4 regions of the Paenibacillus sp. FSL R10-2778 genome follow, and region 4 is predicted to be linked to each of the others. Evidence: riboswitches for the same ligand, from Rfam matches in the RefSeq annotation. Region 4 holds a riboswitch; each other region holds the start of a gene.
The links. A riboswitch is a leader RNA that binds a small molecule or an ion and turns the genes downstream of it on or off. The one in region 4 is predicted to bind thiamine pyrophosphate.
Positions count from the first base shown of each region.

Region 1: another riboswitch for thiamine pyrophosphate. It lies ahead of NST40_RS12685 (ATP-binding cassette domain-containing protein); the one in region 4 lies ahead of NST40_RS09510 (thiamine phosphate synthase).
Region 2: another riboswitch for thiamine pyrophosphate. It lies ahead of thiC (phosphomethylpyrimidine synthase ThiC); the one in region 4 lies ahead of NST40_RS09510 (thiamine phosphate synthase).
Region 3: another riboswitch for thiamine pyrophosphate. It lies ahead of NST40_RS02155 (ABC transporter substrate-binding protein); the one in region 4 lies ahead of NST40_RS09510 (thiamine phosphate synthase).

Region 1 covers NZ_CP151956.1:2,892,088-2,895,213, reverse strand. The annotation lists gene NST40_RS12690 (amino acid ABC transporter substrate-binding protein) at 1-759, opposite strand, end outside; TPP riboswitch at 982-1,085, shown strand; gene NST40_RS12685 (ATP-binding cassette domain-containing protein) at 1,284-1,766, shown strand; gene NST40_RS12680 (hypothetical protein) at 1,739-1,978, shown strand; gene NST40_RS12675 (ABC transporter permease) at 1,959-2,735, shown strand; gene NST40_RS12670 (ABC transporter substrate-binding protein) at 2,732-3,126, shown strand, end outside.
Region 2 covers NZ_CP151956.1:6,179,537-6,182,662, forward strand. The annotation lists gene thiC (phosphomethylpyrimidine synthase ThiC) at 29-1,771, opposite strand; TPP riboswitch at 1,875-1,983, opposite strand; gene NST40_RS27635 (beta-galactosidase) at 2,055-3,126, opposite strand, start outside.
Region 3 covers NZ_CP151956.1:482,421-485,546, forward strand. The annotation lists gene NST40_RS02150 (MTH1187 family thiamine-binding protein) at 1-145, opposite strand, end outside; gene NST40_RS02155 (ABC transporter substrate-binding protein) at 224-1,273, opposite strand; TPP riboswitch at 1,435-1,545, opposite strand; gene NST40_RS02160 (hypothetical protein) at 1,704-3,126, opposite strand, start outside.
Region 4 covers NZ_CP151956.1:2,193,365-2,196,490, forward strand. The annotation lists gene NST40_RS09505 (SDR family oxidoreductase) at 108-980, shown strand; TPP riboswitch at 1,067-1,168, shown strand; gene NST40_RS09510 (thiamine phosphate synthase) at 1,281-1,886, shown strand; gene thiS (sulfur carrier protein ThiS) at 1,925-2,128, shown strand; gene NST40_RS09520 (thiazole synthase) at 2,184-2,951, shown strand; gene thiH (2-iminoacetate synthase ThiH) at 2,985-3,126, shown strand, end outside.

The DNA of each region.
Region 1 (3,126 bases), 700 kb from region 4:
ATCACTGACCGCATTCACCAGCTCATCATTGCCTTTCAGGAATACCGCAGCACTTTGTGAGCCTTCAGGAATCTCATCAACCACTTTAATTTTTGCATCTGGTTTTTGTTTTTTCAGATCCAGATAAGACAAGCCATCATTCACAGTTGCATCAATACGTCCCGAAGTCAGCAGATCCATCGCTTGATTGAAACCGTCCGTAGCTACGATTTCAGCACCGTTCTCACGAGCGATGTCGGATAAGTTACTGGTCAGGGATTGTCCGGCTTTTTTACCCTTTAGATCAGCAAAGGTCTTAATATCCTCATTGTTTTCGCTCACGATCAATACTGCCTTGGATACAATATAGGGTTCAGAGAAATCATATTTCACTTTGCGATCTTCGTTAATGGAAACTTCATTAAAAATGACATCAAACCGTTTCGCATCCATCCCAGCAAAAATACCATCCCACTGAGTTTCAAAAAATTCAGCTTCAACACCTAAACGTTTGGCTACTTCTTCGGCAATTTCCACGTCAAAACCCGTCAATTTCCCCGCAGTGTCATGATAAGTAAAAGGTGCATAAGTCCCTTCTGTACCTATCCGCAATTTGCCGCTGGCCTTCACAGCCTCCAAACTGTTTTGCGCTGAAGATGCTGCTCCACCATTCGTTCCAGCTGTTGGTTCAGCAGCCGTATTGGTATTCGAATTATTGCCGCAAGCCGCTACAAGAACCACGGTTAACGCCAATATAATAGTTAGACTCCATTTTTTCATTATTAAATCCCCTCTCTCTATCCAGTTTTTTTCCGGTAAATTGAATAGTACACTGCCATCACATGATCGTCAATACTTTTTTCCGATAATATACATCGGAATTGTAATATTAACTAGATTTCTACTTATATCTTACCCAATCTTGGATTAATCCTTCACTTCTTTCTCTCTTTACTTCTCAGAAAGATATGGTATATTTATAAACAAATTAATATGGACCTGTTATTTCACTAGGGGAGTCGGCCGACTGAGACGGAGCTTCAAGCTCCGGACCCTTGGAACCTGATCTGGATCATACCAGCGGAGGGAAGTGGAGCAGAATTTTCATCAAGCATGTTAAGTGTTATTATGCAGAATGAACTTTTTGACCCATTCATTTCCTCTGGAAATGGATGGGTCTTTATTTGTTTAGACGCTCCACAAAAATATTAGGAGGTTAGATCATCACGACCATTTTATCTATGCAAGGCCTAACCTACTCTTTTCCGGAAACTGAACAACCCCCTGTATTCGCAAATCTATCCATGGATATCAGGCAAGGGGAATTCGTCTCCGTAGTAGGTGCTAGCGGATGCGGGAAAAGCACATTTTTCAAAACGGTTGCCGGTTTACTCGAACCTACTCATGGAAAAATAAAACTCCCTACGCTCCCCTCAACCGCTAGTCGTTTAGGTCAGATCGCTTATATGCCTCAGCAGGATTTATTGCTGCCTTGGAGAACAGTGCTCGACAACTGCCTTTTGCCCTGGGAGATCAAGCCCAGATTTAGTAAACAGAAAACGATCACTCAGATTCGGGAAATGTTGGCCCGCTTCGGCTTAACAGATGTAGAGAAGGCTTATCCCCATGAACTTTCGGGAGGTATGAAACAGCGAGTAGCATTTCTGCGCACCTTAGTGGCTGGAGGCGGAAGTGGTCTTATGCTGCTGGATGAGCCCTTTGGCGCTCTCGATGCCATGACCAAACGTGAGATACACCGTTGGCTGTGGAGTTATGGGGTGAACTGAATCAGACGATTATGCTCATCACTCATGATCTGGAAGAAGCACTATTGCTCAGTGACCGGATTTATTTATTATCTGGCGGTGCGCACAGCGAATTACAGGAGATCATTGTCGATCTACCAAAACCAAGACATTATAAGATGAACTATGAACCCCGGTTTATAGCACTACGGGCAGAGTTGGAGCGAAGATTGCATGCAACCTATACCTTTTAAAAAACATCTAGACAACTATGCTCCCTTCCTTCTTCTGGTACTGCTCATTCTTGTAATCTGGGAGTCAGCTGTTCGCCTTCACTTGATTCCAGCCTTTATTCTCCCTGCACCTTCATCTATTGGCATCGCATTGATCGAGCACAGGCAATTGTTATTCGGACAACATTTATTAGCGACGTTGCAGGAGATACTGGTAGGTTTTGTCCTTTCTGTGGTTTGTGGTGTATTGCTGGGCATTGGAATGTTCCTGTTTCGCCCCGTAGAAAAGGCCATCTATCCCTTCCTTATCATTAGCCAGACGGTCCCATTAATTGCGCTATCCCCCATTTTTATTATGTGGTTCGGATATTCGCTGTGGAGCAAAGTGGCTGTGGTGTTTTTAACGGCTTTTTTTCCAGTCGTAGTGAGTACATATGATGGACTTCGTACAAGTGGCCAGACTTACAAGGACTTATTATTAACATTTGGTGCAAACCGCTGGCAGCTGCTTGTCAAAACCCAAATTCCACTGGCGTTGCCTGCTTTTTTCTCTGGCTTAAAGCTATCCATTGTATACTGCGTCATCGGAGCTACTATCGGGGAATGGCTCGGCGGCAGTAAAGGACTCGGTTACTTCAGCCGCAGAACGGCCGGAAATATGCAGAGCGATGAAATGTTCGCGGCTGTATTTCTGCTGTCCGCGCTTGGTGTTGTGCTTTTTCTGGCGATAGCTTTACTCGAACAATTATTTTTAAAGAAAAGAGGATCTAACCAATGAATCATTTAAAATCACCACAACGAGGACTTATTTCTGTATTTCTAGTATGCACACTTTTGCTCTTAAGCAGCTGCGGGAAGGCAGACAAGCTAAATAACAACTCCCAAACCGGTTCCTCCAATTCCGAAAATAAGCAGTCACACAAGCTGACGATTATGCTTGATTGGTATCCCAATGCCGTTCATTCCTTTCTATACGCTGCGCAACAGCAAGGTTTTTTCCAAGAGGAAGGTTTGGATGTCGAGATCAAAATGCCTGCGGACAGCAATGACGCCCTAAAGCTTGTAGCAGCAAATCAAATTGATCTAGCGCTCAGCTATCAGCCACAGGTGCTTATGGCACGCGGCGAGAAAATTCCTGTACGTTCGATTGCAGCTATCGTGCGGCATCC
Region 2 (3,126 bases), 2.9 Mb from region 4:
TTTAGATATTTCTTTTTAGCAGAAAAAGTTATCTATAAATGAGGCTCCCGCCTTGGAGAAACTCTTGCGCCTTCTCTTGCATTCCTGATTCAATTCTCGTCGTATTCCGGATATTATGAGAGATCTTCATACTGCAAAATTTCGGCCCGCACATGGAACAGAAATGAGCTGTTTTAGCGCCTTCCGCAGGCAATGTCTCATCATGATATTCGAGCGCTCGCTCAGGATCTAACGATAAATGAAATTGATCACGCCAACGAAATTCAAAACGGGCTTTCGAAAGAGCATTATCCCGGTCTTGTGCTCCTTTATGCCCTTTCGCCAAATCTGCGGCATGAGCCGCTATTTTATAAGTAATGACCCCTATACGTACATCTTCCTTATTAGGCAGGCCAAGATGTTCCTTCGGAGTTACGTAACATAACATAGCTGTACCGAACCAACCAATCATCGCTGCACCTATAGCAGAGGTAATATGATCATAACCAGGCGCAATATCTGTAGTCAGTGGACCTAATGTATAAAAAGGGGCTTCGTTACAAGTTTCAAGTTGCTTATCCATATTCTCTTTAATCAAGTGCATCGGCACATGTCCTGGACCCTCTACCATCACCTGTACATCATGACTCCAAGCTATAGCTGTTAATTCACCTAACGTCTCTAACTCGGCAAATTGTGCTTCATCATTCGCATCAGCAATCGAACCCGGACGTAATCCATCGCCTAGGGAAAAAGAAACATCGTACAGCTTCATGATTTCACATATCTCTTCAAAATGTGTATATAAAAAGTTCTCTTGATGATGCGCAAGACACCATGCCGCCATGATGGAGCCACCTCTTGAAACAATGCCTGTCATACGTTGTACCGTCAACGGGATATAACGAAGCAGAACCCCCGCATGAATGGTAAAATAATCAACCCCTTGCTCCGCTTGCTCAATGAGCGTATCACGGTACACTTCCCATGTTAAATCTTCCGCTTTCCCATTCACTTTTTCCAACGCTTGATAGATAGGCACCGTTCCAATAGGAACAGGAGAATTACGGATGATCCACTCGCGTGTCGTATGGATGTTTTTACCTGTGGAGAGATCCATTATATTATCTGCACCCCAGCGGGTGGCCCATCTCATCTTCTCTACCTCTTCTTCTATGGATGAGGATACTGCGGAATTTCCTATATTGGCATTGATCTTCACTAAAAAATTGCGTCCAATAATCATTGGTTCACTCTCTGGATGATTGATATTCGCTGGAATGATGGCGCGGCCGCGGGCTACTTCATCTCTTACAAATTCCGGTGTCACATTCTCACGAATCGCAACGTATTCCATTTCCGAAGTAATAATCCCTTTGCGTGCATAATGCATTTGAGAGACATTACGCCCCTTTTTCGCTCGCAAAGGTTTTCTATGGAGCGCTGGAAACACTTCCGCCACAGCTTTTCCCGTTGCATTCCCGTTATCTTCAGGCTTCACGGTTCTTCCTTCGTACGCTTCCGCATCCCCTCGTTCCTCAATCCAGCTTAGACGATTGGGCTCTAACCCCTGACGAATATCAGTATGAATATTAGCATCCGTATAAGCCCCGCTTGTGTCATAGACATGAATTGGAGCATTCTCCTCTTCGCCGTCTATGCCCGCAGTTGGACTAAGTGAGATCTCCCGCATAGGCACCTGAATATCAGGCCGTGAACCCTTTACATACACTTTTTGACTTGCTGGAAAAGCTGATAGATTGATTGGATCGTTGTTCAATTCGCTTGTCATCTCAATTCCTCCTATAAGGTGATTTGATCAAGCGGAGACGGTCTACTCCCCACACATAGAAAAGGCCACATCTGTATAAGATGCGGCCTTAGAGTAGACAAATAGAAATAGAGCTCCATTTCCTCCGCTGGCATTATCCAGATCAGGTTTGACGGTCGATAGTTATAACTATCCTCTCAGCCTGGTTCCACCAAGCTCCCGTGACTATATAATTGCTACTTCAAAGTATAACCGAAAAGAGAGAATTATCCAAATCTACTCAAATGTGAGATCAATGTATACGTTAGTTTAACACCAATACCCCAAATCCTTCCAGAAGCACCTCGCCCGACAATGTTGTGCCGCTCAGTAAATCTGTTTTGGTCTCATGAAGATGGATCGTGACAGGAGTCTCACTATAATTAAGCAAAAAAGCATAACTGGAAGAAGCTCCGGTACGGACTTGCAGCTCTACCTCTTCTGGGAGCTCCAGCCAATCTGCTGGCGATTGTAGATCAATTAAATTTATGATCTCAGCCGCTGCCTGTTCATTAAATACGGCTCCGTAATACCAAACCTCACCCTTGCCGCGACGATTTCTAGTTACCGCCGGTTTTCCCGCATAATAATCAGAGGCGTAAACCGCCATCACTTCAACCGAAGCTTCCTCTATTTTGAGAATATCATTAAAGTCATCTGCTCCTGTAACGACTTCGGTCACGCCCGACCAGCTAATTGTTGTTGGCTGACGACTGCCCTTAACCATTGTGAATTCTTCAACTGTGATCCCGCATAGATCCTTAGCAGCACCTGGGAAAGGACGCATATAACATTGTCCGCGCTCATCCTTATAGCCGGTTCTACAGCCGAAGATCAGTTTGCCGCCTTGCTGAACATATTCATCCAGCAGTGCTGCTGTCTCATCTGTCATAATCGCTGGGTGAGGATAGATAAGCACGTCGTACCTTGCAAGCTCCTCCAGCGTTGTTTTTTTGCGTAAATAGAGTACGTCATTCGGGATATGCTTCCGCTGAAGCGCCTTGTACCACTCCTTATTGCTCTTCCACATAAACGGGCCATGCCAAACATCGTATTCTCCATCCCACTCATTGTCATAATCACGAACAATAGCAATGTTAGCCTGATTACGAGTACCGACAAACGCATGACCTGCTGCTGCCAGCTCCTGACCGATCTGCCCCGCTTCCCGCACTCTCCGGTTAGGCTGATTATGATAGTCATTGATTCCATGCCAATAAATTTCATTGCCCATCGTAGCTGTCCGCCAGCGGAAATATAACACCATATCTGCTCCATGAGCGATCGACTGATAAGTCCATAACCGCATCTGCCCGGGCTTTGGAGAAGGCATATCC
Region 3 (3,126 bases), 1.7 Mb from region 4:
CTTCCATTGTGGTTTCCAGTGGATTCACTTGATGTTTAACACCGGATTTCTGAATGACCTCAATCGCTTTATCTACGTATGGGATGGAATCCTCATTGTTCGGAGTTTTTGGAATTACTTGAATGCTTAGTAGGGTGTTAGCCACAATAATCAATCCTCTCATTTTATAAGGTAAGTTCAAAAAGCCAACTTTGATAACGAAGTAATTCATTACAATTGTTGTTTACTCCGCCGGTAAAAAATCATTACTGAATGCACTAGCAGCATCCAGCGGTTTATCCAGCAACTTCAGATCATACATCCAGTCGCCGTAATTTTGCCAGACCTCGGTTTTTTGCTCGCCCCAGCGGGCAGCATCGTCCTTGTATTTTGGGCTAAGCCATTTTTGGCTAGCTAGGACAAGGTCGGCGTCCAGGTCAGGAACGGCCTTCGATAACATACCGGCAGCCTCTTCCGGATGATCTATGGCATATTGATAACCTTTTGATGTGGCTTTCATGAAGGCCTTCACCAGATCAGGATGATCTGCAATTTGCTTCTCACTCGTCGTCAGTACAGGCGTGTAATAATCGAGCTGCGGCGCATAATCCTTTAAGTACAGCATATCCAATGGCTCGCCACGTAACTCAGCCTCAACACCAGTCCAAGCGTAGAAAATCCAGGCGAAATCAATGTCACGTTTGACGGCGGTAAAATAATCAGCTTCACCGATACTGATCAGCTTCACCTTTTTCACATCGCCACCTTCAGGATCCATGATAGCTTTCATGGCTGCTTCTTCGGCCGGTGAGCCCCAGCCTCCGTAGGTTTTACCTTCAAAATCCTTTGGTGATTTAATATTGCGATCTACTGGAGCGGCGAATCCCGACGTATTATGCTGAATAATAGCTGCTATCGAGACAAGGGGTACGCCTTGTAGACGGGCTAGTGTTAATCCTTCTTGGGCGCTGATGCCAAATGCGGCTTCGCCAGAAGTAACCATAGTATCAGAACCCGCTGCGCCTGGCTGAACGATCTCGACGTCCAGACCTTCTTCAGCGTAGTAACCAAGATCCTTAGCTACGTATAGACCGGTATGATTTGTGTTCGGTGTCCAGTCGAGTGCGACTTTAACTTTGGTGAGCTCTTTTGGAGCATCCGTCCCAGCCGCAGCAGTTGGATCAGTAGCATTTGCTTTGTTTCCGGCTGTATTCCCATTGTTGCTGCCGCATCCGGCAATGGCAAGAATGAGTACACAGGTGAGGCACAACGTAAGTGCTTTTTTAAGGTGCATGTCTTCTTCTCTCCTTTAAGGTTACAAGAATCCCGTCTTCACAACATGAACCGTAAAGTGTAGTATGTACGTTTTTCTACATCTTTTAGTGATCTTACAAAAAAAGCGCCCCGAGTGATCGGGACGCTGGCTTGGCGCAAGGTTAGTTAAGGTCACAGGGACCAGAACCAATTGGCGATTCCTACGCTGGCATTATCCAGATCAGGTATAAGGGTCAGTATCTTGTGGGATACAATCTCAGCCGGCCAATTCCAGCACCCCTGGTTCTATGAAGTTAACGGGTATTTCTATGTGCAATATAAGTAAGCATAAGTTTTGTACCCATACTTTATATCTTATATTTCTCGCATACGGTGTATTATAGACGGCTGTACTCGGAATGTCTAGTAGTGCACTCCTGAATTTTTCCAATCCAGTAGTTTCTTTTTTGCTAGTCTAGGTCTTTATATTTCTTGCGGTGACGCCGTTTAAGCTCACTAACCAGTGCCCCTAGCGTGAGGACAACGCTGATCAGAATCCCGCTCATGATCACGAAGAGGGCAAGAAATTCAAAGGGAGAATAACCAATCATTTTACTCCATTGAATCTTTCCATCCAAATCGTCAATGACCTGATTCATGCCGTAAATCCCGCTTACTACCGTAAATACAGTGAGAATCATCAGCAGATTATCCCGTCGCTTGGACTGAAACTTATCCTGATACTGAAACAGGTCATTTAAGGTTTCTTTCACTTCCTCGAACAAAGCATCGTTTCCGTATACTTTACGCAGCTGAAGAAATATCTCCCGGCCCTGCGACTGGGAAATCAACTCCAAGAAGTAGAACTTAGCCGAGAACTTATTGATGGAGTAGATTAGATTGTCTATTTCCTCATAATCATGATTAATCCGAAGTCGGGAGTGCATATTGGCGAGCTTTAGCAGAACGATTTTGTGGAAAATATTGAGTAAAAATCCGTAATAATATTGCCCGTACATCTGGTTGGCTAGACTAACAGCAATCTCCTGTTCAGCGCGGGTCATGCAGCAAAAAGTCTGCTCATTCATCATATAATACGTGTCTGGACCCCAGCGATTATAGGAGTGTTCATGACAATAGTTCGCAATATACGCTGGATCGCTGGCACTGGCATAGGGCTTTCCGTTTAGATCAATTCCATCAAGCTGTGAGGCACGATAGCGCAGATTTACACTAATCTCATCAGAGCTTTCTTCATTCTGAAAGCCATAAAAAGCTTGCACCTGCATTCTTTCATCTACGAAAAAAGGAAGGGTCTCGAAATAAGCCCCATTGATATCCGATTGATCCAGATATGGCTCCAGTCCATCCACCAAATTTCGGAAGACAAAATCCTCTACCATCTCATAGGTCTGTTCCCCGCAATGAATATAAGTGTAATCATCCTGTATGAAGGTATTCTCTAGCGCACGGAAACGATCTGCGAATTCTAGGGCAATACTAAAGGGAATTGAATCCCCCTCCAGCTGGACACGTATCGTCACGAATCCAAGCTGAAAAGGACATATGAATATATCCGTCGAGAGAATTTTGAAAAATATAGATTGCTGCGGAATCTCCAGAATGCAGTCGAGATTATTTACTCTGGAAAAACGGCGAAACGAGTCGGCATCCTTCCTGCGTGGAAAAAGGACATGTGCAGCAAACGGTAAATAGGTGCGCTCCATTCGTTCATGGGAAACACAGTAGCCATCTCCGTAGTAGGCAGCTTCAAGCTCTTTATTATCCAGAAAAAAACGTGTGAAGCCGTCGTCCTGTAATTGCTGGATAAGCTGCTTAGAATCGCCCTTTTTTATAGAAAAGGGAAATATAAACTGCATGAGCGCAGTATGT
Region 4 (3,126 bases):
AAAGCGATTTAAGAAAATGACAAACCCAGCGTATAAACGTGCATAGTTGTGCCATCCTAAGACGATCAGTTAACTATCAATTTGCTTAACGAGAGGAGATAGGGAAGATGTCAGGCAACAATAAACAAGCTACAAAAACCTTACCCCCACAGGAGCAGCATCATCAGCCAGGGATTGAGAGTGAAATGACGCCGCTGCCCAAATACGAGCCGGCAAATTATAAAGCAGCAGGTAAACTGCAAGACAAGGCGGCGTTAATTACCGGTGGAGACAGCGGAATTGGGCGTGCAGTTGCTGTGCTTTTTGCTAAAGAAGGCGCTGATGTGGTCATTTCATATCTTAATGAACACTCAGATGCAGAGGAAACTAAACGTCAGGTCGAGCAGGAAGGCCGCAAATGTATCCTAATTCCAGGTGATATCGGTGACGAGAAATTCTGTAAGGATCTTATTAAACAGACGGTGGAGGGCTTAGGAAAGCTTGATATTCTCATCAATAACGCGGCAGAGCAACATCCGCAAGCTAAGATCGAGGATATTACTTCCGAGCAGCTTGAGCGTACTTTCCGTACGAATATATTTGCGATGTTCTATTTAACAAAAGCAGCTATGCCTCATTTAAAAGCAGGATCTACAATTATAAATACAACTTCAATTACCGCTTATCGCGGAAGCCCGCAGCTGCTGGACTATTCATCAACTAAAGGAGCTATTCTTAGCTTCACACGATCCTTGTCCACGAATCTGGCAGAGAAGGGCATACGGGTAAACGGTGTTGCACCAGGTCCAATCTGGACACCGCTGATTCCCTCTACCTTTGATGCAAAACAGGTTAGCGAGTTTGGAGGTACACAGCCTATGAAACGGCCTGGACAACCAGAAGAGCTGGCACCAGCCTATGTATATCTGGCCTCTGACGATTCCAGTTATGTGACTGGACAGGTTATTCATGTAAATGGTGGCGAGGTAGTAAACGGTTAGATTAGAACAGCTAATGTGAATAAATGGGTGTATTTCAATAAAAAAATATGTTACTATAACCACGTTAGCATTTTAAAATTGTATATTTATGTCACTAGGGGTGCCGATTGGCTGAGACGGAATGGATTTCCGGACCCTTTGAACCTGATCTGGTTAAGACCAGCGTAGGGAAGTGGAGAACGAATTTCTGTTATCGGGCTATTTGTAGTGCCGTCTATATACAGATTCTGACTGCCTTCCTTACGGGGGCAGTTTTTTTGTTTTTTACTGACCTACAGGGAAGTGAGAGAGGAGATCGTGATGTTGCAAGCTGAGATCCATCTAATATCAGACGGCAAGCTACAGCTGAGACATTTTGTTGAACTAGCTGTCACGGTGCAGACATGGGTCGATTATATTCACCTGAGAGATAAGCAATGTCCTGCATGCGAACTGCTCGCTGCGGCACAGCAGCTGTTGGCTGCCGGTATGCCCGCTACCAAACTGATAATCAACGACCGGATCGATGTAGCCTTGGCAGCTGGTGCCGCGGGGGTTCAGTTGGCTTGGCACAGTCTGAGTCCGGTTACAGCCCGGCGAATTGCACCTCAGCTTCGGCTGGGGAGATCGGTTCATTCTCCGGAAGAAGCGGCGAATGCCTCAGAGCAGGGAGCTGATTATTGCTTGTTTGGTCATGTATTTCCCTCGGATAGCAAGTTAGGGCTGCCCGCACGTGGGTTAGAGCTGCTTGCAGAAACGGTGAAGACCAGCTCTATTCCTGTAATTGCGATTGGCGGAATTAGCCCCGCTAATGCGGCGCAGATCATCAGGAAAGGTGCGGCAGGAGTTGCTGTGATGTCCGGTATTTGTGGAGCGGATGATCCTTATGAGGCCGCCAAAGCTATTCATAAGGCGGTTCATTCATAGCCTGAAGGTAACAGCATGGGCGAAGGGGGTGATTCAGAATGAAGCTGTTGATTAACGGGAAATCCGCAGAGTGTTCTGGTGGTATTCAAACTATAGCTGATTTGATCAGTCTTCCTGAGTGGTCGGGTCGTCTGATGATCATTGAGCTGAATGGAGAAATTGTCAGTAAGGAGAATTATGAAAGTACTGCTCTGAGCGAGGATGATCGTTTGGAACTGGTGCACTTTGTTGGTGGGGGTTGAGATGGAGCGGTATAGAATTTTGAGAAATTTATAAGAACCAAAGGGAGGTAATTTCATGCATGACCCGTTACATATTGGCGGCATCGAATTAACCAGTAGATTATTTATCGGAACCGGAAAATATAGCCGGAATACGCTGATCCCCGAAGTGATTGCTAGCTCTGGTTCTCAGGTGATTACTGTAGCGCTTCGCCGAGTGGACCCGCAAGGTGGAGCAGAAAATATCATGAACCACATTCCCGGTCACATGACTCTTCTGCCTAATACCTCAGGAGCGCGTACAGCGGAAGAGGCAGTCCGTATTGCAAGATTAGCAAGAGCTGCGGGACTGGGGAACTGGGTCAAGATCGAAGTGATCAATGATCAGAAATACCTGCTTCCAGATAATCTGGAGACCATACGAGCTACAGAGATTTTAGCAGCGGAGGGTTTTGTAGTACTGCCTTATATGAGTCCGGACCTTTCGGCTGCTTTACGTCTGAGAGATGCCGGTGCTGCTGCTGTGATGCCGCTTGGTGCGCCGATCGGAACGAATCGCGGCCTGCGCACCAAGGAGCTTGTGCGTATTCTTATTGAAGAAGTGAATTTGCCGATTATTGTAGACGCCGGGATTGGCAAGCCCTCGGAAGCGGCGGAAGCAATGGAGATGGGGGCCGCTGCTGTTCTGCTTAATACGGCTATTGCAACGGCACGTAATCCGCTCGTCATGGCGGAAGCGTTCCGCGAGGCGATATCCGCTGGCCGCAAAGCTTATTTGGCAGGACTCGGTCCTGTAGAAGAAGTTGCTTTTGCTTCGTCACCGTTGACTGGATTTTTGAACTGAATTTGATAGGTCACGAAAGGAGGGAGGATTAGCATGAGCTTTTTTGACACACTGGCCCGCTTGGAGCAGTATCCTTATGAGCAGCTGTGGAAGGAGTTCCGGGAGGATGACGTTAGGCGGGCGCTTGGAAAAGACAAGCTGAACGAAAATGATTTGCTGGCATTGCTCTCTCCGG